Regions from separate parts of the Streptomyces sp. NPDC036822 genome, predicted to be linked through region 1. Evidence: riboswitches for the same ligand, from Rfam matches in the RefSeq annotation. Region 1 holds a riboswitch; each other region holds the start of a gene.
The links. Region 1 has a riboswitch for cobalamin ahead of cobN (cobaltochelatase subunit CobN). Riboswitches for the same ligand answer to the same signal wherever they lie in the genome.
Positions count from the first base shown of each region.

Region 1 (9,876 bases):
GGCTCAAGGACCCGTGGGTGACCTCGCACGTGACGGTCGAGGACCTCTTCTCCCACCGCAGCGGCCTGCCCGACCACGCGGGAGACCTGCTGGAGGACCTCGGCTACGACCGCGCGTACATCCTGTCCCACCTGCGCCACGAGCCCCTGGCCCCGTTCCGCGCGAGCTACGCCTACACCAACTACGGCCTGACGGCGGCCGCCCAGGCCGTCGCCGACGCGAAGGGCGTGCCCTGGGAGAAACTGGCCGCCGACACCCTCTACAAGCCGGCCGGAATGGACTCCACCAGCTCGCGCTTCGAGGACTTCGTGAAGGCCCCCGACCGCGCCTATGGCCACGTCAAGGTGGACGGCGTCTGGAAGCCGGAGTTCGTCAGGGACCCGGACGCCCAGGCCCCCGCCGGCGGCGTCAGCTCGACCGCCCGTGACATGGCCACCTGGATGCGGCTCCAGCTCGCGAACGGCAAGCTGGACGGCCGGCAGATCGTCGACGCCGAGGCCCTGGAGCGCACCCACCAGCCCGAGTCGGTGTCGAACCCGCCCCACGCCCCGGCCGCCCGGACCGGTTTCTACGGCCTCGGCTGGAACGTGAGCTACGACGACCAGGGCCGGCTCAGGCTCTCCCACACGGGAGCCTTCGCCGAGGGCGCGCACACGAACGTCACGATGCTGCCCGGCGAGCAGCTCGGCATCGTCGTCCTGACCAACACCGCGCCGGTCGGCGTCGCCGACGCCGTCGCCCTCGACTTCTTCGACATCGCGCAGACCGGCGAGGTCAGCCGCGACTGGATGCCGATCGTCGACGCGCTGTACCAGCAGGAGGCGGACGCGGGCCGTTCGAAGACCGACTACGCCCACCCGCCGTCCGGTGCGGCGCCCGCGAAGGCGGCGGAGACCTACGCGGGCACGTACGAGAACGACTACTACGGCCGGGCCGAGGTCGTCGCCGGCGCCGACGGCGCCCTGACGCTCCGTCTGGGGCCGAAGCCCCAGACGTACCGGCTCACCCACTACGCCGGCGACACGTTCAGCTTCCCGACCGCCGGCGAGAACGCCGTCGGGCTCACCGGGGTCACCTTCACCCCGGACGGGAAGTCCTTCACCGTCGAGTACCTGGACACCGAGGGCCTGGGGACCTTCACCCGTAGCGGCGGGGCGTCCAGGTGATGGTCCGGCCGTCGCCGCGCTCGACGGCCCGGGTCTGCGAGGAGCCGATCAGCAGCAGCGTGCGCATGTCGACCTCCGACGGCTCCAGCGTCTTCAGGGTCACCACCCGCACCGACTGCTCGGGCCCGCCCACGTCCCGCGCCACGACCACCGGCGTCTCGGGCGAGCGGAGTTCGAGCAGCAGGTCACGGGCGGCCGCCACCTGGTGCGTACGGGCCCTCGACCCCGGGTTGTAGAGGGCGAGGACCAGGTCCGCCCCCGCCGCGGCGCGCAGCCGTTCGGCGATGACGTCCCAGGGCTTGAGGCGGTCGGACAGGGAGATCGTGGCGTAGTCGTGGCCCAGCGGGGCGCCCGCCGCCGCGGCCGCCGCGTTGGCCGCGGTGACCCCGGGCAGGACGCGCACGGGCACGTCCGCGTAGCGCGGTTCGGACGCCACCTCCAGGACCGCCGTGGCCATCGCGAAGACGCCCGGGTCGCCGCCGGAGACGACCGCGACCCGCCGCCCGCGCCGCGCCAGGTCGAGGGCGAACTCGGCCCGCTCGGACTCGACCTTGTTGTCGGAGCCGTGGCGCCGCTGGCCCGGCCGCAGGACCGGCACCCGGTCGACGTAGGTGGTGTAGCCGACCAGGTCGTCGGCGTTGACCAGGGCGCCGCGCGACTCCGGCGTCAGCCAGGGCGCGCCCGCCGGGCCGGTGCCGACGACGACGACCTCGCCCCGTTCGCGTACGGGCGCCTCCTGGTCGATGCGGGAGGGCAGCACGGCCACCGAGAAATAGGGGACCGAGGCCGGGTCGACCTCGGCCAGCGTCGCCGTCCGCTCGCCGGCCATGAACGCCCGCTCGACGTACCGCGCGTCGTCGAGCCGGCCGGCCCGCTCCAGGGCGCGCCGCACGGTCGGGAAGGTCCGCCCCAGCTTCATCACGACCGCCGAGTCCGTGCCCGCGAGCCGGGCCGTCAGCTCGTCCTCCGGCAGCGTGCCGGGGATGATCGTCAGGACCTCCTCCGCCTCGCACAGCGGCTCCCCGAGCCGGGCGGCGGCGGCGCTCACCGAGGTCACGCCGGGGATGACCGTCGTGTCGTAGCGGTGTGCCAGACGCTTGTGCATGTGCTGGTACGAGCCGTAGAAGAGCGGGTCCCCCTCGGCGAGGACGGCGACCGTGCGGCCCGCGTCCAGGTGGGCGGCGAGCCGTGCCGACGCCTCTTCGTAGAAGTCGTCGAGCGCTCCCCGGTAGCCGCCGGGGTGGTCGGTGGTCTCCACGGTGAGCGGGTACATCAGCCGCTCCTCGACGTGGTCCTCGCGGATGTGCTCGGCCGCGATGGAGCGGGCGATGGACCGGCCGTGGCGGGCCGAGTGGTACGCGATGACGTCGGCGGCCTCGATGGCCCTCACGGCAGCGACGGTCATCAGGTTCGGGTCGCCGGGGCCGAGTCCGACCCCGTACAGCTTGCCGCTCATGCCTGGATCTCCGCCTCGGTCGCGATCGCGTTGACGGCGGCGGCCGTCATGGCGCTGCCGCCGCGCCGTCCCCGGACGACGAGGTGGTCGACGCCGGAGGCGTGCGCGGCCAGCGCGTCCTTGGACTCGGCGGCGCCGATGAAGCCGACCGGTATGCCGAGGACGGCCGCCGGGCGCCCGGCGCCCTGCTCGATCATCTCCAGGAGGCGGAAGAGGGCGGTGGGCGCGTTGCCGATGGCGACGACCGAGCCTTCGAGGCGGTCGCGCCACAGCTCCAGGGCCGCCGCGCTGCGGGTCGTGCCGAGCTCGGCGGCGAGGGCGGGCACGGAGGGGTCGGAGAGGGTGCAGACCACGTCGTTGTCGGCGGGCAGCCGCTTGCGGGTCACCCCGCTGGCCACCATCTGCGCGTCGCAGAGGATCGGCGCGCCGGCGCGCAGGGCGGCGCGGGCGCGCGAGACGACCTCGGGCGAGTAGGCGAGGTCCCGGACGAGGTCGACCATGCCACAGGCGTGGATCATCCGGACCGCGACCTGGCTGACGTCGGCGGGCAGACCCGCGAGATCCGCCTCGGCGCGGATCGTGGCAAAGGACTGGCGGTAGATCTCCGCGCCGTCCTTCTCGTAGTCGAACATCCTGTTGCTCTCGCTCATCTCGTGGTGGGTGTACGGGCTGTCGCCACAGCGGCCGCCAGTTGCGTTCTCGGGGTGGGGACGCCGTCGACCTCGTACGTTGCGTCGCCGGTGGCGACGACGTCGACCCAGGTGCCCTTGGGGTGGCCGCAGCGCCGTGCGCAGCCGGAGAAGTGGACGGGGAGCCCGCCCGCGCCGTGGCCGGGGGTCGCGTCCGCCCGGACGTCGGCGAGCGACTTGGCGCACCCGGGCCGTCCGGTGCACGCGCCCACGCCGAGCCACGGGGAGCCGGCGCGGGTGATCAGTCCGGCCTCGGCGAGCGCGTCGAGCCGCGCCCCGGCGGCCGCTCGGTCGGCGAGGCCGGTCACGACGGCTCCGCGCCACGGAGTGAGCCGCAGCTCGCCACCGCCGCCGTCGTCGTCGGGGGCGAGGGCGCGCAGCTGCGCGGAGGTGAGGCGGCCGAGCGGGACGGCGACGGCGACGGCGTGCTTCCCGGTCAGGGGGTGGGCGTGGACGCCGGGGCGCGGCCCCGCGCCGTCGGCGTCCGGGCCCGCCGTGCCGGGGGCGTCCGGCGCCAGGGGTTCGGCCGGGACGCCCGCGCGGTCGAGCGCGGCCGCGAGGTCCGGCCCGACGCCCTCCGGGAGTTCGCGCACGCGCCAGGCGCCGGTGCCGGCCTCACGGGCTGCGGCCAGGAAGGCGTCGGCGGCCGCGAGGGCGGCGCGGGGCGCGTCGGCGGCCGCGACCCGGAAGACCCGGCACCCGGCGACCCGCAGCAGCGCGCCGGATCCGGAAGCTCCTGACGTCATCGCGGACATCGCGGACGTCGTGGAGGTTGAGAACAACGTCACATCCGCGCCGAGTCCGCCGACGTCTTCGCGCCCGTCGTCCAGGGCGAAGAGAAAACGACCGGAAAGTGCCGTCGTCCAGTCCCGCGAGCACAGCAGGGCGTCCAGCTCACGCGCCCACAACTGCACGTCTTGGCAGCCTTTTCCGTCGACTCCGGCCAGGGGCGAGGCGACGATGTTCCGGACGCGCTCGTGGGTCACGGAGGGCAGCAGTCCGGCCGGGGCCAGCAGCCCGGCGAGGGCCGCCCCGCAGTCCTCGCCGAGGCCGCGCAGCTCCACGTTCCCCCGTGAGGTGACGCTGATCCGGCCGTCGCCCAGCTCGTCTGCCGCCGAGGCCAGACACCGCACCTGACGCGCCGTCAACAGCCCTGCGGGCAGGCGCAATCGCGCCAGGCGGCCGTCGTCGGCGGGGTGCAGTCGCAGCGCCCCGGGGCAGGCATCGCCACGGTCCCGTATGAGAGGTTCGCCCTGGTTGGGCGTTGTGGGTGGGGTGGGCGGCATGGCGGCGAGCATACCCACGTGGATCCGGCCGACCCTTCGGGCCGCCGCGCGCAGGATCTACTATGCAGACGGCATGGGGTCCCAGGACCCCGGGGAGGAAGCCCGGTGAGATTCCGGCGCGGTCCCGCCACTGTGAGCCCGTCCCGGGAACGGGGGCCGGGTGAGTCAGGAACTCCCGCCGTCCACACGACCACCCGGGGCGCGGACAACCCCGAGGAAGGCCTGCGCTCGCATGCGAATTCTGTTGCTGTCGCACTCCGACACCGACCTGCTCAGCGCCCGCGCGGCCGGCGGCCCGGTCGCCTACCGGTTCGCCAACCCCTCCCGCCTCGGCCTCGACGAGCTGCCGGGCCTCCTCGACGACACCGACCTCGTCGTCGTCCGCCTCCTCGGCGGGCTGCGCGCCTGGGAGGACGGCCTGGACGCCCTGCTCGCCGACGGCCAGGCCCGCCCCGTGGTCGTCCTCAGCGGCGAACAGGCCCCCGACGCCCAGCTCATGGAGGCCTCCACGGTCCCCATCGGCGTCGCCACCGAAGCCCACGCCTACCTGGCGCACGGCGGCCCGGACAACCTGGAGCAGCTCGCCCGGTTCCTCGCCGACACCGTGCTGCTCACCGGCCACGGCTTCGAGGCCCCGGCCGCCGCCCCCACCTGGGGGCCCCTGGAGCGCGAGCCGAGGAACGCCGACGGCCCCACGGTCGCCGTGCTCTACTACCGCGCCCACCACATGAGCGGGAACACCGCCTTCATCGGCTCCCTGTGCGACGCCCTCGAGGACGCCGGCGCCCGCCCGCTCCCGCTGTACGTCGCCTCCCTGCGCGCCCCCGAGCCCGAGCTGCTCGACCGGCTGCGCGGCGCCGACGCCATCGTCACCACCGTCCTCGCGGCCGGCGGCACCAAGCCCGCCGAGGCCCAGGCGGGCGGAGACGAGGAGGCATGGGACGCCGGCGCGCTCGCCGCCCTCGACGTGCCGATCCTCCAGGCGCTGTGCCTCACCGGCTCCCGCGCGGCCTGGGAGGAGAACGACGAGGGTCTCTCCCCGCTGGACGCCGCCAGCCAGGTCGCCGTGCCCGAGTTCGACGGCCGGCTCATCACCGTCCCGTTCTCCTTCAAGGAGATCGACGAGGACGGCCTGCCCGCGTACGTCGCCGACGCCGAGCGCGCGGCCCGCGTCGCCGGGATCGCCGTCCGCCACGCCCGCCTGCGGCACATCCCGAACGCCGAGAAGAAGCTCGCCCTGGTCCTCTCCGCGTACCCGACCAAGCACTCCCGCATCGGCAACGCGGTCGGCCTCGACACCCCCGCCTCCGCCGTGGCGCTGCTGCGGCGCCTGCGCGAGGAGGGGTACGACTTCGGGCCCGAGGACGAGATCCCCGGTCTGGTCTCCGGCGACGGCGACGAGCTGATCTACGCCCTGATCGAGGCCGGCGGCCACGACCGGGACTGGCTGACGGAGGAGCAGCTCGCCCGCAACCCCGTCCGCATCCCGGCCGCCGACTACAAGCGCTGGTACGCGACCCTGCCCGAGGAACTGCGCCGCCACGTCGAGGAGCACTGGGGCCCGGCGCCCGGCGAGATGTTCCTGGACCGCTCCCGCAACCCGGAGGGCGACATCGTCCTCGCGGCCCTGCGGCGCGGGAACCTGCTGATCCTCATCCAGCCGCCGCGCGGCTTCGGCGAGAACCCCATCGCGATCTACCACGATCCCGATCTCCCGCCGTCCCACCACTACCTCGCCGCCTACCGCTGGATCGCCGCCCGCGCCGAGGACGGCGGTTTCGGGGCGGACGCGATGGTCCACCTCGGCAAGCACGGCAACCTCGAATGGCTGCCCGGCAAGAACGCCGGCCTCTCCGCCGCCTGCGGCCCGGACGCCGCGCTCGGCGACATCCCGCTGATCTACCCCTTCCTGGTCAACGACCCGGGCGAGGGCACCCAGGCCAAGCGGCGGGTGCACGCCACGCTCGTCGACCACCTGGTGCCGCCGATGGCCCGCGCCGACTCCTACGGCGACATCGCGCGCCTGGAGCAGCTGCTCGACGAGTACGCGCAGATCTCCTCCATGGACCCCTCGAAGCTGCCGGCGATCCGCGCCCAGATCTGGACGCTGATCCAGGCCGCCAAGCTCGACCACGACCTGGGGATGGAGGACCGGCCCGACGACGACGGCTTCGACGACTTCCTGCTGCACGTCGACGGCTGGCTCTGCGAGGTCAAGGACGCGCAGATCAGGGACGGTCTGCACGTGCTCGGCGGGGCGCCGAAGGGCGAGGCGCGGGTCAACCTCGTGCTGTCGATCCTGCGCGCCCGGCAGATCTGGGGCGGCACGCAGGCGCTCCCCGGCCTCCGTGAGGCCCTGGGACTCGACGAGTCGGCCGCGACGCTGCGGACCGCGGACGAGGCCGAGGAGAAGGCCAGGGAGCTCGTCGAGGCGCTGGAGGCCGCGGACTGGTCCGTGGACGCCGTCGCCGGGATCGCCGGCGCGTACGGCCCCGAGGTCGCGGACGTCCTGCGCTTCGCCTGCGAGCAGGTCGTGCCCCGGCTCGCCGCCACCACGGACGAACTCACCCACGCCGTGCACGCCTTGAACGGCGGCTTCGTGCCGGCCGGGCCGTCGGGCTCGCCGCTGCGCGGGCTGGTCAACGTGCTGCCGACCGGCCGGAACTTCTACTCCGTCGACCCCAAGGCCGTCCCCTCCCGCCTCGCGTGGGAGACCGGGCAGGCGCTCGCCGACTCCCTCCTGGAGCGCTACCGCACCGACAACGGCGATTGGCCGACCTCGGTCGGTCTCTCCCTGTGGGGCACGAGCGCCATGCGCACGGCCGGCGACGACGTGGCGGAGGCGCTGGCCCTGCTGGGCGTCCGCCCGCTGTGGGACGAGGCGTCCCGCCGCGTCAACGGCCTGGAGCCGATCCCGCTCGCCGAGCTGGGCCGCCCCCGCATCGACGTCACCCTGCGGATCTCCGGTTTCTTCCGGGACGCGTTCCCGCACGTCATCGGCCTGCTGGACGACGCCGTCCGGCTCGCGGCCGCCCTCGACGAGCCGGCCGACGCCAACTACGTACGGGCGCACGCCCAGGCCGACCTGGCCGAGCACGGCGACGAGCGGCGCGCCACGACCCGTATCTTCGGCTCCCGCCCGGGCACGTACGGTGCGGGGATCCTCCAGCTGATCGACTCGCGCGACTGGCGCACGGACGCGGACCTCGCCGAGGTCTACACCGTGTGGGGCGGCTACGCCTACGGCCGCGGTCTCGAAGGCCGCCCGGCCCGGGCGGAGATGGAGACGGCGTACAAGCGGATCGCCGTGGCGGCGAAGAACACCGACACGCGCGAGCACGACATCGCCGACTCCGACGACTACTTCCAGTACCACGGCGGCATGGTGGCGACCGTCCGCGCGCTGAAGGGCACGGCCCCCGAGGCGTACATCGGCGACTCCACCCGCCCCGAGACGGTCCGCACCCGCACCCTGGTGGAGGAGACCTCCCGGGTCTTCAGGGCCCGTGTGGTCAACCCGAAGTGGATCGAGGCGATGCGCCGCCACGGCTACAAGGGCGCCTTCGAGCTCGCGGCGACCGTCGACTACCTCTTCGGCTACGACGCCACGACCGGCGTGGTCGCCGACTGGATGTACGACAAGCTCACCGAGACGTACGTCCTGGACCCGGAGAACCAGGCCTTCCTCAAGGACGCCAACCCGTGGGCGCTGCACGGCATCGCGGAGCGTCTCCTGGAGGCGGAGTCCCGCGGCATGTGGGAGAAGCCGGACCCGCAGGTCCTTGCGGCGCTGCGCGAGGTGTTCCTGGAGACCGAGGGCGACCTGGAGGACGACGGCACCGAGGACTGACGCCCCGGGCCGCCGTTCACGCCGGACACCGGGCGGCGGCCCACGGCGTCAGTTCCAGACGCCGTCCCCGGAAACCCTCCCGGAGACGGCGGTCGTGGGTGACGATCACCAGCGTGCCCGGGTACACGGCCAGGGCCGCGTCGAGCTCCTCCACCAGGCCGGGGGAGAGGTGGTTGGTCGGCTCGTCGAGGAGGAGCAGGTCCGCCGGACGGGTGACCAGGTGGGCGAGTTCCAGACGGCGGCGCCCGCCGGCCGACAGGTGCCGGACCTCGGTGGTCAGGTCCTTCGCCGTGAAGAGCCCCAGGGCGAGCAGCTCCTCGGCACGGTCCGCGCCGAAGGACTCCGCCACCGTGCGGGGGCCGTCGGGCACGGCGGGCGGGTCCTGGCGCAGCACGCCGACCCGGCGCGGGGCCGTCACCGACCCGCTGTCCGGGCGGAGTTCGCGCGCGAGGAGCCGGAGGAGCGTGGTCTTGCCCGCGCCGTTGGGCCCGGTGACGAGCAGCCGTTCGCCGGCGCCCAGGTGCAGGGAGTCCAGGCGCAGCCGCCCCTCCACCCGTACGCCGGTCAGGTCGACCGCCGCCGGCTCCCCCTCGACCCGCGCCGTGAAGCGCAGCGGCTCCGGTGGCGCCGCCACCGGGTGATCGGTGAGCCGCTGGAGCCGTTCCCGCGCCGCGCGGATGCGGCTCATCGCACCGTGCGCCCGTGACCGGGCCCGGAAGGCCCCCGCCCCGCTGAAGGAGGCCGGTGCCTTGCGCGGGATCGCGGAGAAGCGGTCGATGTGGGCGTCCGCGAGCGCCGAGTGACGCGCCAGCTCGGCCCGCCAGTCCTCGTACTCCTGCTCCCAGCGCGCCCGTTCGGCCGCCCGGCCGGCCAGATAGCCGGTGTAGCCGTTGCCGTACCGCCGCAGGCGACGCCGTTCGTGGTCGACCTCCAGGACGGTCGTGGTGACCCGGTCGAGGAAGACCCGGTCGTGGGTGACGGCGACGACCGTGCCCCGGTGGGCGCGCAGCCGCTCCTCCAGCCAGGCGACGGCCTCGTCGTCGAGGTCGTTGGTCGGCTCGTCGAGCAGCAGCAGTTCGGGGTCGGCGGCGAGCGTCGCGGCGAGCGCGAGCCGTGAGCGCTGCCCGCCGGAGAGGGTGGCGAGCCGGCGGTCGCGGTCGAGCGGGTGGGGTTCCCCGAGCCGCCGGAGCGTCGTCCCGACCCGTCGGTCGGCGTCCCGCCCGCCGCGCGCCTCGTAGGCGGCGAGCAGCTCCGCGTACCCGTCGAGGTCGCCCGTGCGCGCCAGGGCGGCCTCGGCCGTCCGGATCCGCCGCTCCAGGTCCCGTACGCCGGCGAGCGCGAGGTCGACCGCGTCGCCGACGCGTGCGGTGCCGGGCAGGTCCAGGGTCTGGGCGAGGTATCCGCTGCCGCCGGGGGACTCGACGGTGAC
Region 1 covers NZ_JBVJPY010000003.1:382,041-391,916, forward strand. The annotation lists gene ACZ68P_RS09265 (serine hydrolase) at 1-1,166, shown strand, start outside; gene ACZ68P_RS09270 (precorrin-2 C(20)-methyltransferase) at 1,138-2,622, opposite strand; gene ACZ68P_RS09275 (precorrin-8X methylmutase) at 2,619-3,254, opposite strand; gene cobG (precorrin-3B synthase) at 3,269-4,609, opposite strand; cobalamin riboswitch at 4,653-4,791, shown strand; gene cobN (cobaltochelatase subunit CobN) at 4,830-8,447, shown strand; gene abc-f (ribosomal protection-like ABC-F family protein) at 8,464-9,876, opposite strand, start outside.

Region 2 (9,876 bases), on a different contig from region 1:
TCCGCAGCTTCGTGCCGAGTTCCCTCAGCGATTCGATCCCGGCCGTCAGCGGGGCCACCGCCTTCGAGAGCAGCGGGTCGCCCTTGGCGTTGTTCACCGCCGCCTTGAGCCTGTTGTACGCGAACGTGCCCGCGAGGCCCGCCTTCACCAGGGCGAAGGTCCGCCCGTCCGTGCCCTTCGTGAACTTGCCCTCGCGGTACGGCTTGACGATCCACTGGTACGTGGCACCGGCCGCGAGGCCCGCGTTGGCGACGAACCGGGTCTTGGCGAGCCGCTGTTGTTCGAAGGTGCCGCTGCTCGTCGGGCTCGCGCTGCCGCTCGCGCCCGGGGTGTCGTCACCGCCGCAGGCGGCCGTGGTCGCCAGGAGCGCGCAGGACAGGAGCAGGGCCACGACGGCGCGGCGCAGGCGCACCGGAGCGGATGGGGACACGGCCGGACCTCCCTGGGGACTCGGGCGAGCCCTCGGGCGCCAGCCTCGCCCCCGGTCCGACGCCCCGCCAGCCGACCGACTCCGAACGGGTTTCGAACGGCCACGCGCGGTAACGCGGACCCTATGACTTCCGGACGGAGTAACACCACGCAGGCGGCGAGGGTGATCAGCGTCGTCGCCGATGTCATGGCCGCGATCATCGGCCTCTGGATCCTGATGTACCTGCTCGGCGCCAACCGGGGCAACGGCCTGGTGGAGTTCGTCCAGGACGCTGCCCGCTGGCTGGCGGGCTGGTCGCACGACCTGTTCACCTTCGACGAGGCATGGGCCCGGGTAGTGGCCGGTTACGGTCTCGCCGCCGTGGTCTATCTCGTCGTCGGGCACACGGTGGCGGGGCGGCTGCTGCGCCGCCACTGACGTCGTGCGGGCGCGGCCGGTCCCCTCCCCTGTCGTGCGGGCGCGGCGGGTCCGTTCTCCTGTCGTTCAGGCGCGGCGGGTCCGTTCTCCTGTCGTGCGGGCGCGGCGGGTCCGTTCTCCTGTCGTTCAGGCGCGGCGGACCCGCTCCCTCCTCGTCAGGCGCAGCAGTCGGGCTCCAGGCCCCGGGGCAGCCGCTCGCCGCCGAAGACCGCCACGGTCGCCTCGTCGCCGCCCAGGGCCGCGACGGCGAGCAGCAGCGAGCCGGCCGTCCAGGAGGTGAGCTCCTCCGGCCATACGGCCCGGTCGCCCTCGAAGACGTACCCCGTCCAGTACATGCCGTCCTCGGCGCGCAGGTGCTGGATGGACTGGAGGATCTCCAGGGCGCGGTCCGACTCGCCGATCGCCCAGAGCGCGAGGGCGAGTTCGCAGCTCTCGCCGCCGGTCACCCACGGGTTGGGCAGCACGCAGCGCACGCCGAGGCCGGGCACGACGAAGTCGTCCCAGCGCGCCTGGATCCGGGTCCTGGCGGCTTCACCCGTCACGGCGCCGCCGAGGACGGGGTAGTACCAGTCCATGGAGTAGCGCGACTTGTCGAGGAAGCGCTCGGGGTGGCTGCGGATGGCGTGGCCGAGCGCGCCGGCCGCCAGCTCCCAGTCGGGCTGCGGCTCCTCGCGCACCTCGGCGATGGCGAGCGCGCAGCGCAGCGCCTGGTGGATGGAGGAGCTGCCGGTGAGCAGCGCGTCCTCGACGGCGGTGCCGTCGGGCTCGCGCTTCCAGCCGATCTGCCCACCCGGTTGCTGGAGGGCGAGGACGAACTCGACGGCGGCGAAGACGACGGGCCACATCCGGTCGAGGAAGGCGTCGTCGCCGGTCGAGAGGTAATGGTGCCAGACCCCGACGGCGATGTACGCGACGAAGTTGGACTCCCGGCCGCGGTCGGTGACGTCCTGCGGGTCGCCGTCGCGGTAGGCGGCGTACCAGGAGCCGTCGCCGCTCTGGTGGCGGGCCAGCCACTCGTAGGCGCGGGCCGCGGCGGCGTGTTCGCCGGCCGTGTCGAGGGCCATGGCGGCCTCGGTGTGGTCCCACGGGTCGAGGTGGTGGCCGCGGAACCAGGGGATCGCCCCGTCCTCGCGCTGGACGGCGAGAATTCCGGCGACGGTCCGGGCGGCCTGTTCCGCGGTGAGGACACCGGGCAGCAGGAGGTGCTCGGCGATGCTCTCGGGAGAGGTCACTTGGCGACGTCCGCGGAGGTCTCGGCGTCGGCCTTGGGCAGATGGGGCTTGGTCGAGTACACGACGAAGCTCTTGCCGACGACCGGGTTGAGGAGCTGCTCGGCGACCCGGGTGAGCGCGGGCTTCTTCATGATGTCCCAGACCAGGAGCTTGTGGTAGGCGCGGACCGGCAGCGCCTTGTCGTTGTCCACGCCGAAGGCGCACTTCAGCCACCAGTACGGGGAGTGCAGGGCGTGCGCGTGGTGGGTGCCGTACGGCTTGAGGCCGGCCTGCCGGATCTTGCCGAGCAGCTCGTCGGCCTTGTAGATGCGGATGTGGCCGCCCTCGACCTCGTGGTAGGCGTCGGACAGGGTCCAGCACACCTTCTCGGGGCCGTAGCGCGGGACGGTGATCGCGATGCGGCCGCCGGGCTTGAGGACGCGCACCATCTCGGCGAGCACGCCCTTGTCGTCAGGGATGTGCTCCATGACCTCGGAGATGATGACGACGTCGAAGGACTCGTCGGGGAAGGGCAGGTTGAGCGCGTCGCCCTCCATCGCGGTGGCGGTCGCGCCGGCGGGGGCCTCGCCGGCCTCCTTCATCGCGGCGAACCAGGTGGCGACCTCGCGGATCTCCTCGCCGTTCTGGTCGAGGGCCACGACCTGGGCGCCGCGCCGGTAGCACTCGAAGGCGTGCCGGCCCGCACCGCAGCCCAGGTCGAGCACGCGGTCGCCGGGGGCGAGCGGGAAGCGGGTGAAGTCGACGGTCAGCACGAGTGCCTGCCTTCGCGGTCGGGGTGGTCCACGGATGGGGCCGCTGGGCGGCCGTGAGTCGTGCCCGCGCGGCGGGCACGGGGGTGTGCCGCACGGCGGGCGGGGGGCTGCGCCGCACGGCGGGCGGGGGGCTGCGCCGCTCCTCGGGCGCGCGGGTGCGCCCGGGGGCGGCGCGGGAGTCCGGTCACCTGCGGGCCGTCCGGCCCTGCCGGGCGATCGCCTCGCGGTACAGCTCCGCGGTGCCCTGGGCGGCCCGCGCCCAGGTGAAGTTCTCCAGGACGCGACGGCGTCCGGCGGCCCCCAGGCGGGCCCTCAGCTCCGCGTCACCGAGCACCCGGCGCAGGGCCTCGGCCAGCGCGTCCGGGTCGGCCGGGGGCACGGCGAGACAGGTTTCGCCGTCGCGGCCGGCGACCTCGGGGATCGCCCCGCCGGTGGTGGCGACGAGCGGGGTCCCGGTGGCCATCGCCTCGGCGGCCGGCAGCGAGAACCCCTCGTACAGCGACGGCACGCAGGAGACCTGGGCGGAGCGGACCAGGTCGACGAGTTCGGCGTCGGTGATGCCCTTGACGAACTCGACGGCGTCCTGGAGCCCGTGCCGCTCGATGGCCTGGGCGACCGGCCCGTCCTCGGCGCGCTTGCCGACGACGACGAGGTGCGCGGCGGGGTTGTCGGTGCGGAGCTTGGCGAGCGCCTCGACGAGGTGGACGAGGCCCTTGAGCGGCACGTCCGCGCTGGAGGTGGTGACGATCCGGCCGGGAACCTCGGCGACGGACGGGTCCGGGGACCACAGGGCGGTGTCGGCGCCGATGTGGACGACCCGGATGCGGTCGTCGCGTACGCCGAGGTGCTCGACGATCTCCCGGCGGGAGGTGCCGGAGACGGTCAGCACGGACGGCAGGCGGCGGGCGACCCGCTTCTGCATGCGCGTGAAGCCGTACCAGCGGCGTACGGAGGCGCGCCGTTTCCAGTCGTCGGCGGCGTCGAGGTCGAGCTGCCGGTCGACGGTGATGGGGTGGTGGATCGTGGTGACGAGCGGGGCGCCGATCGCGTCGGGGCCGCCGAGGAGTCCGTATCCGAGGGTCTGGTTGTCGTGGACGACGTCGAAGTCGCCGCGGCGGGCGGCGAGCGTGCGCCGGGCCCGGAGCGAGAACGTGAGGGGCTCGGGGAAGCCGCCGGTCCACATGGTGGCGACCTCGAGGGCGTCGATCCAGTCCCGGTACTCGTCGCGCCGGGGCGTGCGGAAGGGGTCCGGCGACCGGTACAGGTCCAGGCTCGCCAGCTCGGTGAGGGTGAGCCCGGGCAGCCCCTCGTCGAGGACCGGGTACGGCTGGGAGCCGATGACCTCCACGGTGTGCCCGAGCCGGGCGAGTTCGCGGGAGAGATGCCGGACGTAGACGCCCTGGCCCCCGCAGAACGGGTTGCCCTTGTACGTGAGGAGAGCGATCCGCAACGGACGGTCACCGTCGCCGGTGAGGCCCTGGCGGGGGCCTGACTCTATGGCCTCAGCGGTCACTCGCTGCCCCCTTCGAGCGTGCGTTTCGCGGGAGCGTAACCGCTCGCGCTAATCTAGAACAAGTTACAGACTTGATCGCTCTTGATCGTTCAAGGTGCACTGAATCTACCGGCAGGTAGCCCCGCTGTAAGAACCGGATCAGGTGATTCGCGCCACGGCGGAGGCCCCGCCATACTGTCGCTCCCCACCGCACGGAACGGGACTCCATGACCGCGGAAGACAGACCCGACTCGCCGCCCCTGACGGAACGCCAGGAGGCGCGCCGCCGGCGCATCCTGCACGCCAGCGCGCAGCTGGCCGGGCGGGGCGGTTTCGACGCCGTACAGATGCGTGAGGTCGCCGAGGCCGCCGGGGTGGCCCTGGGCACGCTGTACCGCTATTTCCCCTCCAAGATCCATCTGCTGGTCGCGACGATGCAGGACCAGCTCCAGCACATGCACACGACCCTGCGGAAGCGGCCGCCGGCCGGGGACAGCTCCGCGGAGCGGGTCGCGGAGACGCTGATGCGCGCCTTCCGGGCGCTTCAGCGGGAACCACAGCTCGCGGACGCGATGGTACGGGCCCTGACGTTCGCGGACCGGAGCGTGAGCCCCGAGGTGGACACGGTGTCGCGGCTGACGACGGCGATCATCCTGGACGCGATGGAGCTGGAGCACCCGACGCCCGAGCAGCTCTCGGCGGTCCGGGTGATCGAGCACACCTGGCACTCGGCGCTGATCACGTGGCTGTCGGGGCGCGCCTCGATCGCGCAGGTGAAGATCGACATCGAGACGGTCTGCCGGCTGATCGACCTGACCGTGCCGAGCGGCGCCGCCCCGGCGGGCGGTCCGGCCGCGCCCGTGGCCACGAAGGCGCGCGGGCGGGCCGGGACGGCGCGCTGAGGGCTCTCCCCCGACGGCACGCCGCAGGGCTGTCACGGAGGGGCGCCTACTCCTCCGGAGGGAAGACCGGCTCTCCGCCGTCGAGCAGGGTGATCAGGATCGCCTCCACGGGGCAGCCCTCGGCCGCCGCGAGCACGCTCTCGTTCGCGTCCGCCTCCGGTCGCGTGGGATGCGACTGGCGGGCCGAGTCGAGCCGGAAGCCGTCCGGGGAGTGGTTCACGCACATGGCCGAGCCGATGCACACCCCCCGGTCGACCTCGACGTGCCAGCGGTCGCCCATCAGGCCCCACCCGGCCCCTCGTACCCGGCCGGCAGATGGATCATCTTGTGCTCCAGGTACTCGCCGAAGCCCTCGGGGCCGAACTCCCGCCCCAGGCCGGAGTTCTTGTAGCCGCCGAACGGGCCGAGCATGTCCAGGCTGAAGGTGTTCACGTTGAAGGTGCCGGTGCGCACCCGCCGGGCGAAGTCGATGCCGTGCTCGACGTCCCCGGTCCAGACGCTACCGCTGAGCCCGTAGTCGGAGTCGTCGGCGATCCGGAGCGCCTCGCTCTCGTCCCCGTACGGGAGGAGACAGATGACGGGCCCGAAGATCTCCTCGCGCGCGATCCGCATGGAGTTGTCGACGTCGCCGAAGAGCGTCGGCTCGACGTACCAGCCGCGCTCCCGGCCCGCGGGACGGCCGCCGCCCGCGAGGACCTTGGCCCCTTCCTCCTGGCCGATGCCGATGTAGTCGAGGGAGCGATGCTGCTGACGGCGGGCGACGAGCGGGCCGACCTGGGTCGCCGGGTCCAGCGGGTCGCCGACGACCAGGGCGCCGGCGGCCGCGGCGAGCGCCTGGGCGATCTCGTCGTATCGGCTGCGCGGGGCGAGGATGCGGGTCTGGGCGACGCACGCCTGTCCGTTGTTCATCCAGGCGGCCGGGACGATCCCGGCGACGGCGGTCGCCACGTCCGCGTCGGGCAGGACGACGGCCGCGGACTTGCCGCCGAGTTCGAGGGTGACGCGGGTGAGGTTGCGGGAGGCGACCTCCATCACGCGCTTCCCGGCCGCGACCGACCCCGTGAAGGAGACCTTGTCGACGCCCGGGTGCCCGACCAGGTACTCGCTGACCTCCCGGTCGGCCGGCAGGATGCTCAGGACCCCCTCGGGCAGCCCGGCCTCCGCCGCGATCTCGCCCAGGATGTAGGAGTCGAGCGGGGACTCCGGCGACGGCTTCAGCACCACCGTGCAGCCGGCCAGCAGCGCCGGGCCCAGCTTCGCCGCCGCCGTGAACTGCGGGACGTTCCACGGCACGACGGCCGCGACCACCCCCACCGGTTCGCGCCGCACCATGATCGGCCCGAGGACTCCGTCGCGCCGGGACTCGTACGTGAAGTCGCGGGCGACGGTGATCGCGGCGTCCCAGACCATCATCGCGCCGAGCGCCTGGGCCAGCACGCTCCAGGAATACGGGGAGCCGTTCTGCGCGCTGATCGAACGGGCGATCTCCTCGTGCCGGACGGCGATGGCGTCCTTGATCCGGGTGACGACCCCGATCCGCTCCTCGAGCGTCGCCCGGGGCCAGGGACCGTGGTCGAAGGCCTCGCGGGCGGCGGCGACGGCCCGGTCGACATCGGCCCGGGAGGCGTGCGGCACGCGGCCGACGACCTCCTCGGTGTGGGGCGAGATCACCTCGATGACCTCGACTCCGAGGGGATCGGTCAACTGGCCGCCGATGTACAGCTTTCCGTGCTCCACAAGCTCGGTCATGACCGACTGCCTCCCGGAACCCGCGACGTTACCTGACTGTGTTTCAGAACTGATACCAGTTCTACTTATCATGGGCAATGCTCGAACGGATGCCGTGCCGTCGCGGAGAGACGAGGACCCATGACCCAGGTGACCGAGCACGGCGGAGGCGTCTGGTCCCTCCGCGTCCCCATCCCGGACAACCCGCTCGGCCACACCCTGGTCCATGTCGTCGACACGGACCGCGGCCCCGTCCTGATCGACACCGGCTGGGACGACCCGGCCTCCTGGGACGAACTCACCGACGGGCTCACCGCGCTCGGCACGTCCGTCCGCGACGTCCACGGCGTCGTCATCACCCACCACCACCCCGACCACCACGGCCTGTCGGGCCGGGTCCGCGAGGCCTCCGGCGCGTGGATCGCGATGCACGCCGCCGACACCGCCGTCGTCCGCCGCACCCGCGAGTCCGAGCCCGAGGTGTGGCTCGACTACCTCGCCCGCAAACTCGCCGCCGTCGGCGCCCCCGAGGGGCACACCGCCCCGCTCCTCGCCGCCCGGGGAAACGGCCGGATGCGGACCCTGCCCGGGCTGCGCTCGGCCCTGCCCGACCGCGAGATCGTCCCCGGGGAGCTCCTGGACCTCGCGGGGCGGCGCCTGCGCGCCGTCTGGACCCCGGGTCACACCCCCGGCCACGTCTGCCTACATCTGGAGGAGGCCCACCCGGCCGGGCTGCCGGGGCACGGCCGGCTGTTCTCCGGTGACCACCTGCTGCCCGGGATCTCACCGCACATCGGTCTCTACGAGGACCCGGACGACGACACCGTCACCGACCCGCTGGGCGACTACCTGGACTCGCTGGAGCGGATCGGCCGCCTCGGCGTCGCGGAGGTGCTCCCCGCCCACCAGTACGCCTTCGCCGACGCGGCCGGGCGGGTCCGCGAGCTCCTCGACCACCACGAGGAGCGGCTGACGGGCCTCCTCGCCCTGCTGGCCACCCCCCTGACCCCGTGGCAGCTCGCCGAACGGATGGAGTGGAACCGCCCCTGGGAGCAGATCCCGTACGGCTCCCGGACCATCGCGGTCAGCGAGGCCGAGGCGCATCTGCGGCGACTGGTGAAACTGGGCCGCGCGGAACCGGCGGCCGGCACGGACCCGGTGGCGTACGTGGCGGTCTGACCGGGGAGCCTGGTGTGTCGGTCCGACCCGGCGGCCCGGTGTGGCGGTCCGCGGGTTCTACGGCACCCCTGGCGCCGGCGGCGGTCCGGCCGGGGTCCCGGGAGGCGGTCGCCCGTGGGGCCCGATCGGGCACGCCGTCACCAGGCGCTTGCGCCGTCGGCCGCGCCCGGGGGCCGGCTGCGGGCACGCCGGCGCCTCGTCGTTCCGCCGTCGGCCGCGCCCCGGGGGCCGCCGGGTGTGAGGCACCTCGCACTCCCCGGCCGCCCGGGCTACGGGCCGGTAGAGTGTGCCCGTCGTCATCATGCCCGTACGGGGGGAAGCCGGTGGAAATCCGGCACTGACCCGCAACCGTGAGCCACCCCGTGTGGTGAGTCGGAATGCCCCGTCCGGGACGTGAACGCCGGCACCGTCGAGGAATACGGAGCCGAGCCTGGTGCCCTTGTGCGTGCCGGTGCCCGGCCGCAGGAGAGGCCAGCACGCATGACCACCGTCCGCCGCGGCGCCGCCGCGTTCGCAGCCGCCGCGCTGCTCTGCACCGGAACGGCTTCCGTCGCGGCCGCCGCGCCCTCCCCGTCCCCCACCCCCGCGCCGGTGATCCCCTCCGGTCTCTACGGCACCAAGGACCCGACGTACGACGGCGTCTGGCGCCAGTCGCTCGCCTTCATCGCGCAGCGCACGAACGGCATCCAGCCCGCCGAGCAGGCCGTCACCTGGCTCCAGCGGCAGCAGTGCGACAGCGGCGCCTTCTCCTCGTACCGCCCGGACCCCGCCAAGCCGTGCGCCCCGGCCACCATGCTGGACACCAACGCCACCGCCGTCGCCGTCCAGGCCCTCTCCGGCGTCAAGCGCGACAGCGCCGACCCCGAGGCGCTCGCCAAGGCCGCCAAGGCGGGCGCCGCCTGGCTGAAGGGCGTCCAGAACAAGGACGGCGGCTGGGGCTACAACCCCGGCAGCCCCAGCGACGCCAACTCCACCTCGATCGTGATCGGCGCCCTCGCCGCGCTCGGCGAGAAGCCGGGCGAGGTGACGTCCGCCGACGGCAAGACCCCGTACGACGCGCTGCTCGGCTTCGCCGTCCCCTGCGCCACCAAGGACGGGGCGGGCGCGTTCGCCTACCAGCCGGACAAGACCGGCAAGCTCCTCGCGAACGCCGACGCCACCGCGGCCGCCACGCTCGCCGGGCTCGGCAAGGGCATCACCGCGCGCGGCGTGAAGCCCGCGCAGACGCCCACCTGCACCGACCTGCCCAAGCGGACGGTCGAGCGGGCCGCCCTCAACGGCGCCTCCTACCTGGCGGGCGCGCTGGCGAAGACCGGCCACCTGAACACGCCGCCGATGCCCGGCGCCGCCGAGTCGGCCCCGCTGCCGGACTACGGCAACACCGCCGACGCCGTCGTCGCCCTCGCGGCGACCGGCGCCACCAAGGAAGCGGCCGGGGCGCTGACCTGGCTGGAGAAGAACTCCGCCGCCTGGGCGCGGGAGAACGGCCCGGCCGCCTACGCCCAGCTGGTCTTCGCCGCCAACGCCATGGGTGTCGACCCGACCGCCTTCGGCTCCGCCGACCTCCTCGGCCGGCTCGCCGCCACCGGCCCGGCGCCGCAGTCCTCGCCGTCCGCCACGGCCTCGGCGAGCGACGAGAAGGCCGAGGACGGCGACGACTCCGGCTCGTTCGGCATCTGGTGGATCATCGGCATCGGCACGGTCGTCGGCGTCGGCATCGGCATCCTGCTGAGCGGTCGCAAGA
Region 2 covers NZ_JBVJPY010000001.1:569,266-579,141, forward strand. The annotation lists gene ACZ68P_RS02625 (hypothetical protein) at 1-430, opposite strand, end outside; gene ACZ68P_RS02630 (hypothetical protein) at 554-847, shown strand; gene ACZ68P_RS02635 (prenyltransferase/squalene oxidase repeat-containing protein) at 1,003-2,079, opposite strand; gene ACZ68P_RS02640 (class I SAM-dependent methyltransferase) at 2,076-2,831, opposite strand; gene ACZ68P_RS02645 (glycosyltransferase family 4 protein) at 3,016-4,344, opposite strand; gene ACZ68P_RS02650 (TetR family transcriptional regulator) at 4,551-5,225, shown strand; gene ACZ68P_RS02655 (ferredoxin) at 5,272-5,505, opposite strand; gene ACZ68P_RS02660 (aldehyde dehydrogenase) at 5,505-6,974, opposite strand; gene ACZ68P_RS02665 (MBL fold metallo-hydrolase) at 7,095-8,132, shown strand; cobalamin riboswitch at 8,447-8,571, shown strand; gene ACZ68P_RS02670 (prenyltransferase/squalene oxidase repeat-containing protein) at 8,613-9,876, shown strand, end outside.
Region 2: it holds a riboswitch for cobalamin, as region 1 does, so the genes downstream of both, ACZ68P_RS02670 (prenyltransferase/squalene oxidase repeat-containing protein) here and cobN (cobaltochelatase subunit CobN) in region 1, are expected to answer to the same signal.

Region 3 (9,876 bases), on a different contig from region 1:
CGCTGTCCCCACCCTTGTCCGAACCGCCACATGCCGCGATCGAGACCATCATGCCCGCGACGCCGATCGCCGCGATGAGCTTGCGCTTCACGCCACCCTCCTCAGGGATGCCTGCAACCCCTGCCCACCGCGCGAAGACATACGCCGAGTAATGCTCGTGGGGCTGGGACCTGGTCTTTAATGGTTTAGACCAGTACCGGGAGCTTGGCCTAGACCTTTAGGGGTGTCAAGGGTGTATAAGAAGGGCAGTCGGGTCCGTTATCGGACCGACACCTGAGGGAGGGCGACGACCCGTGACCGGTCCGTGCCACCATGTGAGCCGCGACAGACGGAGGAGCCGGTGACGGCAGCAGCACAGGAGTCGGGAAGGCAGGCCATGGCCACGGACCCGGGCAGCACGGAGACGGAGGGCACCCCCGCCACCCGTACCGCGCGCGTGCCCAAGTACTACCGACTGAAGCGGCATTTGCTCGACATGACGGAGACCCTGCCGCCCGGCACGCCCGTCCCGCCGGAGCGCACGCTCGCCGCCGAGTTCGACACCTCGCGCACCACCGTGCGCCAGGCCCTGCAGGAACTGGTCGTCGAGGGCCGGCTCGAACGCATCCAGGGCAAGGGCACCTTCGTGGCCAAGCCCAAGGTGTCCCAGGCCCTGCAACTCACCTCCTACACCGAGGACATGCGGGCGCAGGGCCTGGAGCCCACGTCCCAGCTGCTCGACATCGGGTACGTCACCGCCGACGACACGCTCGCCGGACTGCTCGACATCTCGGCGGGCGGCCGGGTGCTGCGCATCGAGCGGCTGCGCCTGGCGAGCGGCGAGCCGATGGCCATCGAGACCACGCACCTCTCGGCCAAGCGCTTCCCCGCGCTGCGCCGTTCACTGGTGAAGTACACCTCGCTCTACACCGCGCTGGCCGAGGTGTACGACGTGCACCTGGCCGAGGCCGAGGAGACCATCGAGACCTCCCTCGCCACTCCGCGCGAGGCGGGGCTGCTCGGCACGGACGTGGGCCTGCCGATGCTGATGCTGTCCCGGCACTCGCTGGACGCGCAGGGCGAGCCGGTCGAATGGGTGCGCTCGGTCTACCGCGGAGACCGGTACAAGTTCGTCGCGAGGCTGCAGCGCCCCAACGGCTGACCGGGCCCGATTCCATTCCCCGACAAATGACCCCAGTTACGTCCGTTATCCGGACGGGGGTTCCATACGGCGAACCCGTCCCCTAGATTTCCTGCGCATTAAACAGGTGATCAGCGAGGGGACGGTTCGCCGTATGTCGGAAACGCAGGAAAGACAACCCACCGTCACACCCGTACGGGTGGTGGTGGCGCTCTGCCTGGTCGCGCCGTTCGTGGCGATGCTCTGGGTGAGCTCGTACGCGAAGGTCGAACCGACCTTCATCGGCATCCCGTTCTTCTACTGGTACCAGATGGCCTGGGTGGTCATCTCGACCGCGCTGACCATGATCGCGTACACGCTGTGGCAGCGTGACCAGCGCTCCCGCAAGGGAGGTGCGTCGAAGTGAACGAGGGCGTGAACGGCGTCGCACTCGCCGTCTTCATCTTCTTCTTCCTGGCCGTCACGGTCATGGGCTTCCTCGCCTCGCGCTGGCGCAAGGCCGAGAACGAGCACAGCCTCGACGAGTGGGGCCTGGGCGGCCGCTCGTTCGGCACCTGGGTGACCTGGTTCCTCCTCGGCGGCGACCTCTACACCGCGTACACCTTCGTCGCCGTCCCCGCGGCGATCTACGCGGCGGGCGCGGCCGGCTTCTTCGCCGTGCCGTACACCATCCTGGTCTACCCGCTGATCTTCACCTTCCTGCCCCGCCTGTGGTCGGTCTCCCACAAGCACGGCTACGTCACCACCTCCGACTTCGTCCGCGGCCGGTTCGGCTCGAAGGGCCTGTCGCTGGCGGTCGCCCTCACCGGCATCCTCGCGACCATGCCGTACATAGCGCTCCAGCTCGTCGGCATCCAGGCCGTCCTGGACGTGATGGGCGTGGGCGGCGGCGAGAACACGCACTGGTTCATCAAGGACCTGCCGCTGCTGATCGCGTTCGGCGTCCTCGCGGCGTACACGTACTCCTCGGGTCTGCGCGCCCCGGCGCTCATCGCCTTCGTCAAGGACACCCTGATCTACATCGTCATCGCCGTGGCGATCATCTACATCCCCATCAAGCTCGGCGGCTTCGACGAGATCTTCGCCAAGGCCGGCGAGGCGTACGCCACGGTCAACCCCGCGACCGACAAGCCGCGCGGCGCGCTGGTGCCGGGCGAGATGGGCCAGTGGGGCTACGCCACGCTGGCGCTCGGCTCGGCGCTCGCGCTCTTCATGTACCCGCACTCGATCACGGCGACGCTCTCCTCGCGCAGCCGTGACGTGATCCGCCGCAACACCACGATCCTGCCGCTGTACTCGCTGATGCTGGGTCTGCTGGCCCTGCTCGGCTTCATGGCGATCGCCGCCGGGGTCAAGGTCTCCAACGGCCAGCTCGCGATCCCGCAGCTGTTCGAGAACATGTTCCCGGACTGGTTCGCCGGCGTGGCCTTCGCCGCCATCGGCATCGGCGCCCTGGTACCGGCCGCGATCATGTCGATCGCCGCGGCCAACCTGTTCACACGCAACATCTACAAGGACTTCCTGAAGCCGGACGCCACGCCGGAGCAGGAGACCAAGGTGTCCAAGCTGGTGTCGCTGCTGGTGAAGGTCGGCGCGCTGGCCTTCGTCCTGACCATGGACAAGACCGTCGCCATCAACTTCCAGCTCCTCGGCGGCATCTGGATCCTGCAGACGCTGCCGGCGCTGGTCGGCGGCCTGTTCACCCGCTGGTTCCACCGCTGGGCGCTGCTCGCCGGCTGGGCCGTCGGCATGGTCTACGGCACGGCGGCGGCGTACGGCGTGGCCAGCCCGACCCAGAAGCACTTCGGCGGCTCGTCCGCCGAGATCCCGGGCATCGGCGAGATCGGCTACATCGGCCTGACCGCCTTCGTGCTCAACCTGATCGTCACCGTCGTCCTCACCTTCGTCCTGAAGGCGGTCAAGGCGCCGGAGGGCATCGACGAGACCTCCCCGTCGGACTACACGGCCGACGCGGGCGAGCCGGGCGTGCAGGTCGACATGCCGAAGCTGGGGCAGGAGACGCACTGACCGCGCCTCGGTGACGGACGGTCCGAAGGCCGCCGCGACTCCCGAAGGGAGCGCGGCGGCCTTCGCCGTCGGTACGGGTTGCGGCGTCCGCCGCTCGCCGCCCGGCCCCGCGAAGCGTCCGCCCACCGGGTCCGGCTCGGGCGCTCTGACGCACCGACGACACAACATGTGGGGGGTGCTTCGAGGGGCGCCCCCCACATGTATGCTCATCTCGCTGTCCTCTCAGGGGAATCCGGTGGAAATCCGGAACTGTCCCGCAACGGTGTGGTTCGGGCGTATCCGTACGCCTGCCGAGTCCGAAGACCTGTGGACGGCGCGCCCGGTCCGTCCGTTCCGGGTGCCAGAGTCGTCCGGGCCTCGCGGAGTGGGCCGGTGGACACGGCGCGCGCCCGCCTGAGGGGTGCCCTCTGCCGTCCGCTTCCCGCCGCCGCCCCCGGGCCGAGCGAGGGAGAGCCCCACGTGACCATCGCGCCAGCCGATCCGGCCGCGGCGATCGAGAGCGACGGACCCGGGACGGTACTGCTCCGGACCCTGACCGACCTCACCGCCGATCTCCCCGACACCGACCCGGGCAGGGTCGCCGCCGCCGCGCTGCGCGGCCGCAACGCCGCCTCGGACGAGGCGGAGCTGCGGGAGCTGGCCACCGAGGCGGCCGCCGGTCTGATCGCCGAGGACCCGGCCTACTCCCGGCTCGCGGCCCGGCTGCTCACGATCACCATCGCCGACGAGGCCGCCGGCCAGGGCGCGGTCACCTTCTCCTCGTCGGTGGCCGTCGGTCACCACGAGGGGCTCATCGCCGACCGGACGGCCGAGTTCGTCCGTCAGCACGCCGCCCGGCTCGACTCCCTGATCGACGCCTCGGCGGACGACCGCTTCGGCTACTTCGGCCTGCGCACGCTCTTCTCCCGCTACCTCCTGCGCCACCCGATCACCCGCAAGGTGATCGAGACTCCGCAGCACTTCATGCTCCGCGTCGCCTGCGGCCTCGCGGAGGACCACAGCGCCCGCGCCCTGGACGAGGTGGCGGCGCTGCACGGGCTGATGAGCCGGCTCGACTACCTCCCCTCCTCCCCCACGCTCTTCAACTCCGGCACCCGCCACCCGCAGATGTCGTCCTGCTACCTGCTGGACTCCCCGAAGGACGAGCTGGACTCCATCTACGACCGCTACCACCAGGTCGCGCGGCTGTCGAAGCACGCGGGCGGCATCGGCCTGTCGTACTCCCGCATCCGCGCCCGCGGCTCGCTGATCCGCGGCACCAACGGGCACTCCAACGGCATCGTGCCGTTCCTGAAGACGCTGGACGCCTCCGTCGCCGCCGTGAACCAGGGCGGGCGGCGCAAGGGCGCGGCCGCGGTCTACCTGGAGACCTGGCACGCGGACATCGAGGAGTTCCTGGAGCTGCGGGACAACACCGGTGAGGACCAGCGGCGTACGCACAACCTCAATCTGGCGCACTGGATCCCGGACGAGTTCATGCGCCGGGTCGAGGCCGACGCCTCGTGGTCGCTGTTCTCCCCCGCCGACGTGCCCGAGCTGGTCGACCTGTGGGGCGAGGAGTTCGACGCCGCCTACCGCGCCGCCGAGGCCGCCGGCCTGGCCCGCAAGACGATGCCGGCGCGTGACCTGTACGGCCGGATGATGCGGACCCTGGCCCAGACCGGCAACGGCTGGATGACCTTCAAGGACGCCTCGAACCGGACCGCCAACCAGACGGCGGAGCCGGGCCACACGGTCCACTCCTCCAACCTCTGCACGGAGATCCTGGAGGTGACGGACGACGGCGAGACCGCGGTCTGCAACCTCGGGTCGGTCAATCTCGGCGCCTTCGTGCGGTCCGACGTCCGCGACGGGGAGGAGGCCATCGACTGGGAGCGTCTCGACGCGACCGTCCGCACGGCCGTCACGTTCCTCGACCGGGTGGTGGACATCAACTTCTACCCGACCGAGCAGGCCGGGCGCTCCAACGCCCGCTGGCGGCCCGTCGGCCTGGGCGCCATGGGTCTCCAGGACGTCTTCTTCCAGCTGAAGCTGCCCTTCGACTCACCCGAGGCGCGCGCGCTGTCGACGAGGATCGCCGAGCGGATCATGCTCGCGGCGTACGAGGCGTCGACCGACCTGGCCAAGCGCTACGGCCCGCTCCCGGCCTGGCGCAAGACCCGCGCCGCCCGGGGGGTGCTGCACCCCGACCACTACGACGTGGAGCTGCACTGGCCCGAGCGCTGGGCCGCCCTGCGCGAGCGGATCGCCACGGTCGGCATGCGCAACAGCCTCCTCCTCGCCATCGCGCCGACGGCGACCATCGCGTCGATCGCGGGCGTGTACGAGTGCATCGAGCCGCAGGTCTCCAACCTCTTCAAGCGCGAGACGCTCTCCGGGGAGTTCCTCCAGGTCAACGCGTACCTCGTGGACGAGCTGAAGCGGCTCGGCGTGTGGGACGCCCAGACCCGGGAGGCCCTGCGCGAGTCCAACGGCTCGGTGGCCGGCTTCGGCTGGGTGCCCGCCGAGGTCCGCGCGCTGTACCGCACGGCGTGGGAGATCCCGCAGCGCGGTCTGATCGACATGGCGGCGGCCCGCACCCCGTTCCTGGACCAGTCGCAGTCCCTGAACCTGTTCCTGGAGACGCCGACGATCGGCAAGCTGTCGTCGATGTACGCGTACGCCTGGAAGCAGGGCCTGAAGACGACGTACTACCTGCGGTCCCGTCCGGCGACCCGGATCGCCCGCGCGGCCCAGGCGACGCCCGCCGCCGCCACCCTCCCCGTCCAGCAGGCCGCCGACCCCGACGCGGTCGCCTGCTCCCTGGAAAACCCCGAATCCTGCGAGGCCTGCCAGTGATGAGCGCACACGACCGGAAGAACCTCCTCGACCCGGGCTTCGAGCTGACGCTGCGTCCCATGCGCTACCCGGACTTCTATGACCGCTACCGGGACGCGATCAAGAACACCTGGACGGTGGAGGAGGTCGACCTCCACTCCGACGTCGCCGACCTCGCGAAGCTGACGCCGGGCGAGCAGCACATGATCGGCCGGCTGGTGGCGTTCTTCGCGACCGGTGACTCGATCGTCGCCAACAACCTCGTGCTGACGCTGTACAAGCACATCAACTCCCCCGAGGCGCGGCTCTACCTCTCGCGCCAGCTGTTCGAGGAGGCCGTGCACGTCCAGTTCTATCTGACGCTGCTCGACACCTACCTGCCCCATCCGGAGGACCGCGCCGCCGCGTTCGACGCGGTCGAGAACATCCCCTCCATCCGCGAGAAGGCGCAGTTCTGCTTCCGGTGGATGGACTCGGTCGAGAAGATCGACCGCCTGGAGACGCGGGCCGACCGCCGCCGCTTCCTGCTCAACCTGATCTGCTTCGCCGCGTGCATCGAGGGCCTGTTCTTCTACGGCGCCTTCGCCTACGTCTACTGGTTCCGGTCCCGCGGTCTGCTCCACGGCCTGGCGACCGGCACCAACTGGGTGTTCCGCGACGAGACGATGCACATGAACTTCGCCTTCGAGGTCGTGGACACCGTCCGCAAGGAGGAGCCCGACCTCTTCGACGACGCGCTTCGGGAGCAGGTCACCGACATGCTGAAGGAGGCCGTGGAGGCGGAGCTGCAGTTCGGCCGCGACCTGTGCGGCGACGGCCTGCCCGGCATGAACACCGAGTCGATGCGCGAGTACCTCCAGTGCGTCGCCGACCAGCGCCTCCAGCGCCTGGGCTTCGCCCCGGTCTACGGCTCCGAGAACCCGTTCGCGTTCATGGAGCTCCAGGGCGTCCAGGAGCTGACGAACTTCTTCGAGCGCCGCCCGTCCGCCTACCAGGTGGCGGTCGAGGGCTCGGTGGACCTGGACGAGGACTTCTAGGCTCCCGTACGCGGAAGGGCCCCGCTCCTGTTCGGGAGCGGGGCCCTTCCCCGTGACGCGTCCGCCGGATCAGTCGTTCGGCACCGTCTCGTAGCGCGGGGTGCCCTCGGCCATCTGGCGCAGGGCGTCCTTGCGGTCCCGCTTGGAGAGCCGGTCGATGTAGAGGTAGCCGTAGAGGTGGTCCGTCTCGTGCTGCAGGCAGCGCGCGAAGTAGCCCGTGCCGCGGACCTTGATCGGGTTGCCCTGGGGGTCCTGGCCCCGGACCACGGCGTAGTCGGGGCGGCCCAGCTCGGCGTAGGCGGTGGGCACGGACAGGCAGCCCTCGTTGGACTCGTCCAGGACCCGCAGCTCGGTCGGGATCTCCTCCAGGACCGGGTTGCAGACGACGCCGACGTGGCGGACGCCCTCGTCGTCCATGCAGTCGTAGACGAAGACCTTGAGGTCCACACCGATCTGGTTCGCCGCCAGGCCCACGCCCTCGGCGGTCTTCTGGCTGGCGAACATGTCGTCGATCAGCGCCGCGAGCTTGTCGTCGAACTCGGTGACGTCCTTGCACTCGCGGTGGAGCACGGGATTGCCGACGACCGTGATCGGACGCGACGTGCCCCGCTCGCGGTGGGCGAGCTCGCGCGCCTCGCAGTCCTCCGTGTCCACGACGAAGCCGTCGTTGATCTGCTCGTCCGTCTCCTGCTGCGCCATGTCCGGCCGCGCCTTCCTGAAAACCCGATTCCGTCGGAGGACAGCCTACGGGCCCGTGGACACGGGCTCAGCAGACCTCTTCGAGATCCCGCCACTCACGGCTGTCCGGGCTGTCCGCGACCCAGCCGTCGAGGAGTCCGCGGACCAGGCCGACGGGGGCGGCGATACCGCACTCGCGTTCGGGGACCCACAGCTCCCCGGGCGAGCGGTGTCCCAGCGGGCCGGGGTGCCCCGGTTCGCTGTGGTCGTGGGGGTCCAGGTGCTCGCCCTCGCCCTCGGCGCTGGGCATGGTCGACTCGGAACAGGCGCGGCAGAGCAGCCGCACCGACGAGGACCAGTCCTCGGCGGCGAACCCGGCGTCGGCGGCGAGCTGCTCCAGGGCGTCCCGGTCCTCCTCGGTCGCGGCCTCCAGGAGGACCACCCAGGTGGGCACGGGGGACGGGGCCCACAGCTCGATCTCGTCGAAGACGGGATAGGAGGGGCCCGCGGTGGTGGTCCGCTCGCCGTTGGGCACGCCGTCGTGGAGGACGACCTCGCCCCAGCGCCGGCCGGAGGACGGCAGCGGGATGGAGAGCACCTCGATGCGCGCGGGATCGAGCCGGCGGCCCCAGACGACCTCCGCCTCGCCCTCCGGGGAGAGCCTCACGGCCGCGCTGCCCAGCTCCATGCCGGCCGGTTCACCGGTCCCGGCGGAGGCGCCGGGCACCTTCAGCCCGTAGGCCTGCCAGGCGCGACGGGCCAGCGGCCAGTCCTGGAGCGCCGTGGCGGCGATGCCGACGTTCCACCAGTCCGGGGCGCCGGTCTCCTTGTCGAGCAGCGCGACGGCGCGCAGCCCGGCGGCCCGTGCCTGTTCCCAGTCGTGCCGGAACTTGTGCAGCAGCGCCAGGTTGAACCAGGACTCCGAGAGCCAGGGCTCCAGATCCGCCGCGCGCGTCAGCAGCGCGCCCGCGTCCTCGTACCGGCCGTCGCCGATCAGCGTGAACGCGCGGTCGGTGGCCTGCCGCCACGAGGCGGAGGGCCGATGCCGTACCTTCCCGAAGATCCTCACGATTCCCGCCTGCCGGTCGTTTCACCCTCTTGTTCGCATCCAACCATGCCCGGTTGGACGCGCGCTCATTACCCATGGGTTACCCAGGAGGGGCGGGGGCGACGCCGCCGCGTGCCAGGACTCTGGCCAGGGACTCCACGACCTCCGGGTGGAAGTCCCGCGCGGTCCCCAGACGCAGGCGTTCCATGGCCTTCAGGGCGCCCCCGGCCCCGTCCCTCGACCAGTCGTCGTAGGCGTTGACCGTTCGGACGATCCGGGCGGGCAGCGGCTGCTCGCCGTAGGGGTCGGCCAGCCGTTCCACGACCACGGCGACGGCCGGCGGGACACCGGTCTGGCGTACGACGGCGCCGCCGAGCAGCGCTATCCGGCGCTGGTCCTCGGCGGGGAGGGGGGCGGTGGCTCCGTCGGGGACGGGGTCGAGGAGGGAGAGCTGGCCGATGTCGTGCATCAGCGCCGCGTACTCCAGAACGGTCAGGTCGGGCCCGGAGAGGCCCAGCTCGCGTCCGACGGCCGTACTGAGGGCGGCGACCCTGTGGGCGTGGCCGGGCGGGGTGTAGCCGGCGATCTCGGTGGCGCGGGCGAGGGAGGCGATCGTCTGGCCGTTCGTGGTCCGTACGGCGGTGTAGCGGCGGAAGGAGACCTGGGCGAGCAGCAGCGGGACGCAGAAGACCGGCAGCGCCCACAGGCCGGTGGCGGCCACGCCCAGGGCCATGACCGTGCCCGTGGCGCCGACGGCGGAGCCGATGCCGATCAGGGCGCGCAGTTCGTCGCGGAGCAGGGGGCCGTAGGGGGCGGGGGTGCCTCCCGTGCGCCGCAGGGCGCCCCGGGGGGCCGTACGGGCGCGGAGCAGCAGGGCGGCGACGACGGCGTCGCAGAGGGCGGTGAGGAGGAGGAGCAGGAGCAGGAAGAGCGCGTAGGAGGGGCCCCGGCCGAGATGGTGGGTGACCTCGCCGCTGTTGTAGAGCGGCTGGAAGCAGAGGGCGGCGAAGCCGACCGTGAGGATGCGCCGGGCGAGGTGGTCGAGGCCGGGGCCCTTGCCCCGGGCCACGTGGGGCACGATGCCGACGAGCCCGCCGGCGACGACGACGGCGACGGTCTGCGGCACCCCGTGGGTGGTGGGGACGCCG
Region 3 covers NZ_JBVJPY010000002.1:105,749-115,624, reverse strand. The annotation lists gene ACZ68P_RS04930 (extracellular solute-binding protein) at 1-91, opposite strand, end outside; gene ACZ68P_RS04925 (GntR family transcriptional regulator) at 377-1,141, shown strand; gene ACZ68P_RS04920 (DUF3311 domain-containing protein) at 1,275-1,526, shown strand; gene mctP (monocarboxylate uptake permease MctP) at 1,523-3,148, shown strand; cobalamin riboswitch at 3,328-3,474, shown strand; gene ACZ68P_RS04910 (ribonucleoside-diphosphate reductase subunit alpha) at 3,608-5,986, shown strand; gene ACZ68P_RS04905 (ribonucleotide-diphosphate reductase subunit beta) at 5,986-7,002, shown strand; gene def (peptide deformylase) at 7,072-7,701, opposite strand; gene ACZ68P_RS04895 (tetratricopeptide repeat protein) at 7,769-8,749, opposite strand; gene ACZ68P_RS04890 (HD-GYP domain-containing protein) at 8,829-9,876, opposite strand, start outside.
Region 3: it holds a riboswitch for cobalamin, as region 1 does, so the genes downstream of both, ACZ68P_RS04910 (ribonucleoside-diphosphate reductase subunit alpha) here and cobN (cobaltochelatase subunit CobN) in region 1, are expected to answer to the same signal.